DNA from 2 places in the Ensifer sp. 22460 genome. Region 1 is predicted to be linked to the other one. Evidence: riboswitches for the same ligand, from Rfam matches in the RefSeq annotation. Region 1 holds a riboswitch; the other holds the start of a gene.

Region 1 (5,418 bases):
TAGCCAAGCGCCGGCACCTTGCTCTTGGCCGCCTCCTGGATCATGCCGAGCGCTGCGGTCGTGGTCCTGACGCCGGCGCAGGCGCCAAACAGGATCGCCGGGTGGAACTTGAAGACATAGTGGCCGATCAGCACCGAGGCGATCATCGGGATGGAGGTTGCAACGACTCCCCAGATGAACAGCGAAATGCCAACCTCCTGGAGGCCTGCGACGAAGCCCGGTCCGGCGCCGATACCGACCACGGCGATGAAGATGTTGAGGCCGAGCGTGTTCAACAGCCACAGCGCCGGCGACGGGATGCGGCCGAAGGCGGGGTAGGTGGTGCGCAGCCAGCCGAGCACGAGACCGGCAAGCAGGGCGCCGCCGGAGGTGGAAAGCCCGATCGGAATACCGCCGATCGTTATCGTCAGCGCCCCGATCATCGCGCCGATGAACAGACCCCAGCCGAGGAAGGCGATGTCGGTGGTTTCGACCGGGCGATCGGCAAAGCCGAGAGCCTTGATCGCCGCTTCGACGTGCCTCCTGGCGCCGCCGATGGTGACGATGTCGCCACGCTCGACGGTCGTGCCGGGAAGGACCGGGATCTCGACCAGCGAGCGCACGATCTTGCGGGCATAGACGCCGCGCGCCCAATCCATCGTGCTGACTTCGGCGAGTGTCTTTCCGGCCAGCGCCTTGCTGGTCACGTAGACGTCGACGATCTCGGCCTCCGCGTTCAGAAGCTCCTTGTCCTCGACCTCCGTCAGCTTGCTGTCCAGGTTTTCGACGAGCAGGGCGCGCCTGCCCGAGAAGGCGACGACGTCGCCCGGCTGCAGCACGGTGTTGCCATCCGCTTCGATGATCTGATCGCCTCTTCGCAGGCGCTCGACGAAGACGCGAATGCCGGGAAGCAGGTTCTTGACCGGCGTTCCGGTTAGCCCGCTTGCTTCGTCGATCCGATAGGCCCGAAGGCCGAAATCATGATAGGCGCGGGTGATGCCGGGTTCGCTGCTCTCGGTGCCGCCGCCGAGCTTGGCCTCATACTCCTTGCAGGCCGCCGGAAGATCGATGCCGAGAAGTTTTGGGCCAAGCTGGGCGAGGATGATGGCAGAGCCGATCGTGCCCCAGATGTAGGTGACCGCATAGGCAATCGGAATCTGGTCGGCAAAGGTCTTGGCCTGCTCCGGCGTCAGCCCGAGCGAATTGATCTGGTCCGTGGCAACGCCGATCGCAGCCGAGATCGTCTGCGACCCGGCATACATGCCGGCGCCGTAGCCAAGCGGAAGCCCGGCGATCAGCGCGCAGAGATAGGGAACGATGAGGCACAGCACCAGGACAGACAGCGCAAAGGCAATCTGCTTCGGCCCATCGGTGCTCAAGCCGCGCACGAATTGCGGGCCGACACCGTAGCCGACGGCGAACAGGAAGATCAGGAACAAGGTGGACTTCAGATCACCGGAAACCTGGATGCCCAGCTGCCCGATGAGAACACCCGCCAGCAGCGTGGCGGTGACGTTTCCGAGATTGAACCCCGCGACCTTGATGGGCCCGATCAGGAAGCCGATGCCGAGGGCGAGGAAGACGGCGACCGGAGGATAGGTCCGAAGCGTCTCGACGAAGAAGTCAATTGGATTCACTGCCATCCCCTGTAGCAAGTTGCGTTGCCATCACTTCATTTCGGGACCTGCGCGGCTAAGTTGATTTTATCGGTGGCTTGTCGATGCCCAATCCTAGCTTTGGCAATTGTCGCTTCGGCTGCTGATTTTCTCAACGGCCTTGGGGTTACGTGAGCGTAACGTACGTTAAATTTCCGGCTTTTGCGCGCAGTGGGGGCTGATGAGCGCTGCGCGGCACCGGTCCGAAAGCGTCGGGCCGGGCGGTCGTGCGAAGGCAAGTTCGAGAGGGTGGCGGCGCGCCGGTCCCGATGAAGGCACACGGTCCCACCAAGGCGGATTTCGCCGGCTATTCAACTCTGGCGTTGTATTTTTATGTTATCGCATAACGGATGGACATGACGAAACGCCGCATGTCGATGGACCCGGAGCACATGCCCCGCAGTTGCTTCATCCGCGCGCCGCGAAGCTTGAAGTGACGGGGGCGCTCATCCGTTCGTTTCACGAGCAAGGCCGGCAATTGCGGCCAGTCTTGCGCTCCGCTTCAGATGGCGACGCCTTCGAGTGCTATGATCCGTGTCCTGGCACAGCGCTCACGGATCGCCTTCAGGCGCTGATAGTCCGGCGATTGGTACCAGGAGAGCAAGGCTTGCATGTCCGGGAACTCGAGGATGACGAGCCGGTGCGGTTCCCAGTCGCCTTCAAGCACCCGGGTTGCGCCACCGCGGCCGAGATAGCGCCCGCCATAGCGGGCCTCCGTCGCCGGCACCTCTCTTTTGTATTCCTCGAAGGTCGCTGCATCGGTGATATCGACATCGGCGATCAAATAGGCAGCCATGGCAGAGATCCTTTCCCGACAAGCCAAGGAGCAAGGATACGCCGGTCGTCGCCGTCAGGCGAGACTCTCGCCCGCGGCGGCCGGCAGGGTGACTTAGGATCATTTCCTTGTTGATTGTCGTTATGTTATTTTATAACAGTCAGTACATGACGAAACGCCGCATGTTGATAGATCCCGGCCGCCCGACCCCATCGGTTGTATCCGCTGCCGATTCATGCGAGGAAGAGCGCGATGGTGCTGCGTCCGCGACAATGCGGAAGCGGCTGAAAAGGGAACACGGAACGGACGACCCTGACGGGACCGAAACCGTGGCTGCCCCCGCAACTGTGAGCGGACAGCGCATTCACACCATGTCACTGGCCAAAGGCCGGGAAGACGTGGATGCGCCGCGACCCGCGAGCCAGGAGACCTGCCATCGAACCGATCAACCACAACGGACGGGGTGTTCCGATGGAAAAGAACTGGCTTTCGCGCGACGGTTTTCCGTCATCCTGCCGCTTCGCCATCTCTTGCCGTCAGTCCGGCGGAGAGAGAAAATGGCTGAGCCGACTTCAAGACAGCATAAGATAACGGTCTGCACCGATTGCCGCTTTACCGGCGGCCCCTGCATGCCGGGCGCCGAGCTGATAAAGCGGCTCAACCGCAGCATTGCCGCCCTCGGCGCGCCGCTCGATCGTGATTTCTCGATTGCCGGCACGGTCTGCATGGCTGCATGCACGCGCCCCTGCACCATCGCCTTCCAGGCGACGGGCAAGGCGACCTATCTCTTTGGCGACATTTCGCCGGAAGAGGACATCGACGATCTCGTCCGCTTTGCCGCCACCTATGTGGAGCGCGGCGACGGCATGACGCGGGCTGCCGAACGGCCGCGCGAGCTGAAGGGCAAGACGCTCGCCCGCATCCCGGCGGCCATGCTCGTCTCCGAAGACCTTGCGGGCCATTTCCAATGAGCGCGACACGCATGCGCTCAAGCGCCCCTGGTGCGTCCGGGATGGACGCGTGGCGCTGCCGGGGAGGGATCAGACCATGACCTGCACCGCAACAGGAGCCGCCCTTCGCGTTAAGGGGCTTTGCTGGGGGCCGCGCCCGGGGCTGACCCTGGTCGACGACATGGACTTCGCGATCGAGGCGGGCAGCCGGCTTGCGATCCTCGGGCCGAACGGGGCCGGCAAGACCTCGCTTCTGCGCTGCCTTTACCGGGCGGTGCAGCCGAATGCGGGCCGCATCGAGGTCGACGGGATCGACCTCTGGTCGATTTCGGCGCGCGAAGCGGCAAAGACGATCGCCGTCGTGCTTCAGGAAATGCCCGGCGATTTTCCCTTCAGCGTGCGCGACGTCGTGATGATGGGCCGCATCCCGCGGCGAGAGGGGCTCAACGGCTGGACGGACACCGACCGCGAGCGCGTGCAGCATGCGCTCTCCCATCTCGATCTCGCCCATCTCGCCGGCCGCCAGTTCTCGACGCTCTCGGGCGGCGAGAAGCAGCGGGTGCTGATTGCCCGGGCGCTTGCCCAGGAGCCGCGCATCATCATCCTTGATGAGCCGACCAACCATCTCGACATCCGCCACCAGCTCGAAATCCTCGAGCTGTTGCAGACGTTGAAGCTGACGATCGTATCGACGCTGCACGACATCAATCTCGCCGCCGAATTCGCGACTGACGTGGCGATCGTGACGGCGGGGCGGCTCACCGCCTTTGGCACACCCGACGCGGTGCTGAGCCCGCGGGCGCTGTCCTCCGCCTTCGGTGTCACCGCCACCGCCCACAGCACCGCCGTTGCCGGCACCGCCCGTTTCTCCTTTTCACTTCCTCGACAGGGATCCATTTCATGAAGATCAACATTGCCTCCTCTGCCTTCCTGTTTCTCATCGCCACTGCTGTGCCGGCGCTCGCCTATCCGGTCACCGTCAAGAGCTGCAACCGCGAGGTGACCTTCGATGCCGCGCCGAAGCGGGCGATCGCCAACGACGTCAATCTGGTCGAGATGATGCTGGCGCTGAAACTGCAGGACCACATGGTCGGCTACACCGGCGTTTCCGGCTGGAAGACGCTGGATGAAAAGCTGCGCGAAGGTGTGAAGGAACTGCCGGAGCTTGCGGAAAAATATCCGACCAAGGAAGTGCTCCTCAACGCCGACGCCGATTTCTTCTTCGCCGGCTGGAACTACGGCATGAAGGTCGGCGGCGAGGTGACGCCCGAGACCTTGGCGCCGTTCAAGATCGGCGTCTACGAACTGACCGAATCCTGCATCCATGTCATGGCCAGGGAAAAGCCTACGATGGACGACATGTTCGTCGATCTCCTCAACCTCGGCCGCATCTTCGGGGTCGAGGATCGCGCCGAGGCGCTGGTCGACGGCTACCGCCGCCAACTGGCCGCGATCACCGAGGCAAATGCCGGCCGCGAAAAGCCGACGCGCGTCTTCGTCTATGATTCCGGCGAGGAAAAGCCCTTCACATCAGGCCGCTTCGGCATCCCGACGGCGATGATCGAGGCGGCCGGTGGCGCCAACATCATGGACGACGTCGACAAGAGCTGGGTGGAGGTCTCCTGGGAGCCGGTGATCGATCGCAATCCGGAGGTCGTGGTGATCGTCAACTACGGCGAGGTGAAAGCCGAGGACAAGATCGCCTTCATGAAGAACAATCCGGCCTTCGCCACTATCGATGCGGTGAAAAACGACCGCTTCGTGGTGCTCGATTATGTCGAGGCGACGCCGGGGCCGCGCAACATCGACGCCATTGCCCGGCTCGCCAAGGTCTTTCACGGCGAAGGCCTGTAACCGATGCTGGCTGAGGATACGTCGCCTGGTCCCGCTGCCGTTTCGCGGGTGGTTCCCGTTCGGGTGATCCGCGGCGGGGTCGGGGTGTTTGCGGCGTTGCTGCTGCTTCTCCTGACCGTGACCGCGGGCGTGTCGCTCGGCTCGGCGCCGATCCCGGTCACCACCGTCTGGTCGATCGTCGCAAGCAAGCTCGCGCCCGGCAGCG
Region 2 (5,418 bases), on a different contig from region 1:
CAGAACGCCAAGATCGAGGCGCAGGCCGCCTATATCGAGCGCGTCGTCAACATCAAGGATCTGCAGGATCCCGGGAAGCTCGAGAAGCTCCTGCAGCGGTTCACGGCACTTTATGACGTCGAAAACAACACGGACGTATCACCGGGGCTGGCGATCCTCAGCGGTAGCGGCGGAGGCGGCGTCAGCGCCGAGACGCTCCTGTCTCTCTCGCAGTTGCGCGCAGGCGGTCGCTGAGTCAGGTTGCGTAAAGTGCAGCGAGCCCTTTGCGGCAGGTGCTTAAGCCTGCCGCAGAAGACTGCCCGCTTCACCGGTCGGCGCGCAGCACCTTGTCAGGGTTCATGATGCCCGCCGGATCGAAGGCGTGCTTGATCCGTTGCATCAGCTCGATCTCGATCGGTGCGCGGATTTCTGCGAGCTCGTCGCGCTTCAGCTGGCCTATGCCGTGTTCGGCCGAGATCGAGCCGTTATATCTCAGAACGATACCGTGCACGATCGCGTTGATCTCGCGCCAGCGATCGAGGAAGGCCTGCTTGTCGGCGCCGACCGGCTGCGAAATGTTGTAGTGGATGTTGCCGTCGCCCATGTGGCCGAAAGAGCAGATGCGCGCGCCTGGGATCGCCTTCATGACGGCGGCGTCCGCCTCCTTCATAAACGCAGGAATGCTGGAAACGGGCACTGAGACGTCGTGCTTGATCGAGCCGCCCTCGGGTTTCTGCGCCGGCGACATGCTTTCGCGCACATGCCACAGCGCCTTGCCTTGCGTCTCGTTGGCGGCGATCACGGCGTTTTCGACGAGACCGGCGGCAAAGCCCTGTTCCAGGAGGTCGTTGACCATGCGCTCGGCGCTTTCGGCCGAATCCGAGGTCGAGATGTCGATCAGCGCGTACCAAGGATGGACGGTGTCCATCGGGTCGCGAACGCCGGGAATATGTTTCGTCGTGAATTCGACGCCGAGGCGCGGCATCAGCTCGAAGCCGGTCAGCGCCGGCCCGCAAAGGCTGGCGGCCTTTTCGAAGAGAGCGAGCGCATGCTCCACACTGCCGACACCGGCGAAGGCTACCTGATGTCCAAGCGGTTTCGGGAATAGCTTGAGCACCGCGCCGGTGATGACGCCGAGCGTGCCCTCGGCGCCGATGAAGAGGTCGCGCAGGTCGTAGCCGGTATTGTCCTTCTTCAGCCGGCGCAGCCCGTCCCAAATTTCGCCGGTTGGCAACACGACCTCGAGGCCGAGGCAGAGCTGGCGCATGTTGCCATAGGCGAGCACCGCCGTGCCGCCGGCATTGGTGGAGAGATTGCCGCCGATACGCGCGGAGCCTTCCGATCCGAGCGACAGCGGGAACAGGCGATTGTGATCGTCCGCTGCCTTCTGGATGTCGGCGAGAATGCATCCGGCGTCCGCGACGATCACGTTGCCGACCGGATCCACGTCGCGAATCCGGTTCAGCCGTTCGAGCGAAAGCACGATGTCCGCTTTGCCTTCCCGCGGGATCTGTCCGGCCACGTGGCCGGTGTTGCCGCCCTGCGGTACGATCGCGGTGCGGGTCGCGCTGGCGAGTTTCATGATGCGAGAGACTTCGTCGACCGAACCGGGGCGAAGCACCATCGGCGTCGTGCCGCGAAAGAGCCCGCGGGATTCGACGAGATAGCGCGCCTTGTCCGCTTCGGCGGTGAGCGCATTGGCGCTGCCGACGATCTCGACGAAGGAGGCGATGAGTTCAGGAGAGGGAAGGGTCGTCATGAGTCTGCCTTCGCACTGCGCTTGAGCGCGCTATCGGATCGGTCGATCTGAAGACACGATCCTCGGTTCCTATCGGCTGCGATCATAACCGCAATCGCGGCCGTCCGGTGAGGGCGGGGTGCGGAGGAGAAGCCGCACGCGATCTCACCCTCGCGGCGCCGCCGCACGCTGCAGCCGGTCGATGATCGCTTCTCCCAATCCTTCCGAAGGGATCGGCCCGAAGGCGATCGTCGCAGCGCCACTGGCGTCGGCCCGCTTCATGTAGTCGAAGAGATTGGCTGCCGCTTCGTGAAGATTTCCGGTCGGGCTGAGATCGAGAACGATGGCCGCCTGTTCCTCGCCGGCGATCCGGCCGCCGCCGAAGCGGATCAAGGCCTCGCCCGCACGCACATCGGCAACATCGAGCCTGACGGCCGCGCCGGGCGCGTAGTGGGAGGCCAGCATGCCCGGCGCCTCGATCGTTGCTCCCGCCGTTTCCGGTCGGATCACCGGACGATCGAGCAGGCGCTCGATTTCTGCGGCATCGAGGCCGCCGGGGCGGAGCAGCCGGATCTCGTCGCCATCGACCTTGATGATCGTGGACTCCAAGCCGATTTCGGCCGGGCCTGCGTCGAGGATCAGTTTCAGCTTTTCGCCGAGATCCGCATCGACATGGACCGCACTGGTCGGGCTGATCTTGCCCGAGGTGTTGGCGCTGGGCGCTGCGAGCGGCCGCCCGAAGCGGGCGATCACCCGGCGCGAAAAGCCGTCGGGCATGCGGATGCCAAGCGTGTCGAGGCCGGCCGAGGCCAGCGCATGCACGCTGCTATCGGGCCGCTGCGGCAAGATCAGCGTCAGGGGTCCGGGCCAGAAGGTTTCCGCCAGGCGTCGGGAAATCGGGTCGAAGCGCACATGGGCCTCGGCCATCGCCATGTCGGAGACATGCGAGATCAGCGGATTGAAGCGCGGCCGGCCCTTCATCTCGTAGATGCGGCTGATCGCATCGGGATTGGTGGCGTCGGCGGCAAGGCCATAGACGGTTTCGGTGGGAATGGCGACCGGTTCGCCTTTGGCAAGAACGGCGCAGGCGCGTTCGATCGCGCGGTCCGGTTCCCTGCCTGTGTCGATGATCTCTGCCATGCCGTTTCCTTTCCGACGCTTCCTTAACGGACGTGCCGGGAAAACAGAACGATTTTTTTGGGGGCGTTCGGTTGCTGCCTCAGAGACTGCGGATGATGCGGCGCAGCGCGGAGTCCCGGGCACCCAGCATCAGCACGTTCTTGAGAGCAACCTTGGGGTCGTCCGTGCGGAAGAGGAGCCCGTTGTCGCGGACGTTGCGGTTGATGACCATCTGTCCGTCTTCGGCGTTCGGCTCGATCGCGACCGCGAAATACATGCGGGAATAGCCGCTCTGGATACGGTCGAAGAAATGCGTCTCATCACCAAGGTCGCTGAAGAAATTGGCGAAGTAGAACGACCAGGTGATGTCCTTGGAAGGCGTGACCGCCGTCCGCGCCGCCGTCACATGGCAATAGCCGAGATGCGGCTTGCCGACGAGCGTGCGGTGAAAAATCAGCTTGGGAAACTGGATCGAGGCATGAAAGCCGTTGATCCGCTTGTGCGTCGTGTCACCGGCGGTCGCGAGCTTCTTGCCGGTCCTGTCCGCGACTTCTTCGTAGCTCAGATACCGTCGCTCGCTCGGCAGCCATTGCCGGCGGTTGATCCTGCCGGTGCGCAGAAACTCGGTGTGAACGGCCGTCTTCGGCATGACCGCCGGCGGCTTCTCGGCCGCAGCGTCGTAATATCTGAACTTTGCCATGATCGTCAGTGTGCCATCTGCCTGCCGGACATCTTCGTCCGCCGGCAAGCCTAGTGGCTTATGGTTAATGAAGGATTTCCTTTCGTTCGCGGAAGATGCCCCTGCACATTCATGGGAATGTCGCAAACGGGCGAAGCCTTCCTGTGTCTGCGTCATGTCAGTCACAAAAGACGGCATCTGCCCAATTTTTGATCTATCTATATGTTTATAAAGTGAAAAATTCTCGATTCCGTTTCCAGAAGGCGGTTTCGATCGTGTCGTCATTCTGGAATTGAATGTCGCTATCCGGCGCCTGCCGAGGCGCCTTCCGCGCTTACATATCCTTACTCAAGGTGTCGTCTTCCAAAGGGGAAGGCGGAGAATTGGGAAGCCGGTCAAATCCCGGCGCTGCCCCCGCAACGGTGGTGGAGCGAAAGCCTCGGCAAAAGGCCACTGGACGGTTTTCCGTCCGGGAAGGCGCCGGGCTGGTCCTTCGAAGGACGGCTCCTGAGCCCGGAAACCAGCCTTGACAGACATAACCGTAACGGGTTGCGGCGGGCAGCCGGATCGGAGCCTAAGACGCATGGGTGCGCGCCCGTGCGGGTTCCTGTCCTGCCTCTCCGAAACATGGCGCATGAGGACAGGACATGGATACCAAGACCGATATGCTTCGCAAGCTGAAGGGCCGGCGTGACGGCTACAGCCTCGATCGGGCCTTCTACATCGACCCCGACTATTACCGGCAGGACCTGGAAAACATCTGGTATCGGGATTGGCTGTTCATCGGCCACGATTGCGAAATCCCGCGGGCCGGCAACTATTTCACCGTCCAGGTCGGCGACTATCCGGTCGTCATCACCCGCGATCGCCAGGGCACGATCCGCGCGCTCCACAACTCCTGCCGCCACCGCGGCTCCCGCGTCTGCACGCAGCACAAGGGCTCTTCGGCGAAGCTCGTCTGTCCCTATCATCAATGGACCTATGAGCTCGACGGCTCGCTGCTCTTTGCGCGCCAGATGGGCGAGGACTTCGACAAGGCTGCCCACAGCCTGAAGCAGATCCATTGCGAAACGGTCGGCGGCTACATCTTCATCAACCTGTCGGAGACGCCGGCGGATTTCGCCGCCTTCCGCGAGCTGGCATTCCCCTACCTCGCGCCGCACCGGCTGGGAGAGACCAAGGTCGCCTTCGAAAGCACCATCATCGAAAAGGGCAACTGGAAGCTCGTTTGGGAGAACAACCGCGAGTGCTACCACTGCGCCGCCAATCACCCCGAACTCTGCCGGACCTATCCGGAAGCGCCGACCGCGACCGGGGTGCAGGGCGCCAAGGACGATCCGGTGATTGCCGCCCATTGGGCGAAGTGCGAGGCCGAGGGCCTGCCGAGCGAGTTCCGGATGTCGCCGACCGGCCAGTTCCGCGCCGCGCGCATGCCGCTGGTCGATAATGCCGAAAGCTACACCATGTCGGGTGCGCCCGCCGTAAAAAGGGCGCTGTCGGCCGATGTCAGGCAGAAGCAGATCGGCACGCTCCTGATGTTCCACTACCCGACGACCTGGAACCACGTGCTTTCGGATCACGCCATCACCTTCCGCGTGTTGCCGCTGGGGCCGGAACTCACGCAGGTGACAACGAAGTGGCTGGTCCACAAGGACGCGGTCGAAGGTGTCGACTACACGCTCGAGGATCTGACTCATGTCTGGACCGAGACCAACGACCAGGATCGCCAGATCGTCGAGGAAAATGCCTTCGGCATCCGCTCGCCGGCCTATGAGCCCGGTCCGTATTCGCCGGAGCACGAGGGTGGCGTGATGCAGTTCGTCGAATGGTACTGCAAGTTCATGGAGCAGCGCCTGCAGGGCGATGCGGCTCCGCTCTCAAAGGTCGCCTGACATGCAGATGG

Evidence for each region. Region 1 has a riboswitch for cobalamin ahead of ACTJKM_RS24310 (DUF1636 family protein). Riboswitches for the same ligand answer to the same signal wherever they lie in the genome.
Region 2: linked by a shared signal. The riboswitch ahead of ACTJKM_RS01230 (aromatic ring-hydroxylating oxygenase subunit alpha) and the one ahead of ACTJKM_RS24310 (DUF1636 family protein) in region 1 are both predicted to bind cobalamin.

Annotation. Positions count from the first base shown of each region.
Region 1 is NZ_JBQENZ010000022.1:23,895-29,312, forward strand. It holds gene aspT (aspartate-alanine antiporter) at 1-1,616, opposite strand, end outside; gene ACTJKM_RS24305 (DUF1330 domain-containing protein) at 2,137-2,430, opposite strand; cobalamin riboswitch at 2,646-2,861, shown strand; gene ACTJKM_RS24310 (DUF1636 family protein) at 2,967-3,380, shown strand; gene ACTJKM_RS24315 (ABC transporter ATP-binding protein) at 3,457-4,263, shown strand; gene ACTJKM_RS24320 (ABC transporter substrate-binding protein) at 4,260-5,213, shown strand; gene ACTJKM_RS24325 (FecCD family ABC transporter permease) at 5,217-5,418, shown strand, end outside.
Region 2 is NZ_JBQENZ010000001.1:246,374-251,791, reverse strand. It holds gene ACTJKM_RS01250 (DUF1217 domain-containing protein) at 1-234, shown strand, start outside; gene ACTJKM_RS01245 (FAD-binding oxidoreductase) at 305-1,738, opposite strand; gene ACTJKM_RS01240 (L-threonylcarbamoyladenylate synthase) at 1,883-2,857, opposite strand; gene ACTJKM_RS01235 (DUF6656 family protein) at 2,937-3,536, opposite strand; cobalamin riboswitch at 3,850-4,058, shown strand; gene ACTJKM_RS01230 (aromatic ring-hydroxylating oxygenase subunit alpha) at 4,163-5,407, shown strand; gene ACTJKM_RS01225 (hybrid-cluster NAD(P)-dependent oxidoreductase) at 5,409-5,418, shown strand, end outside.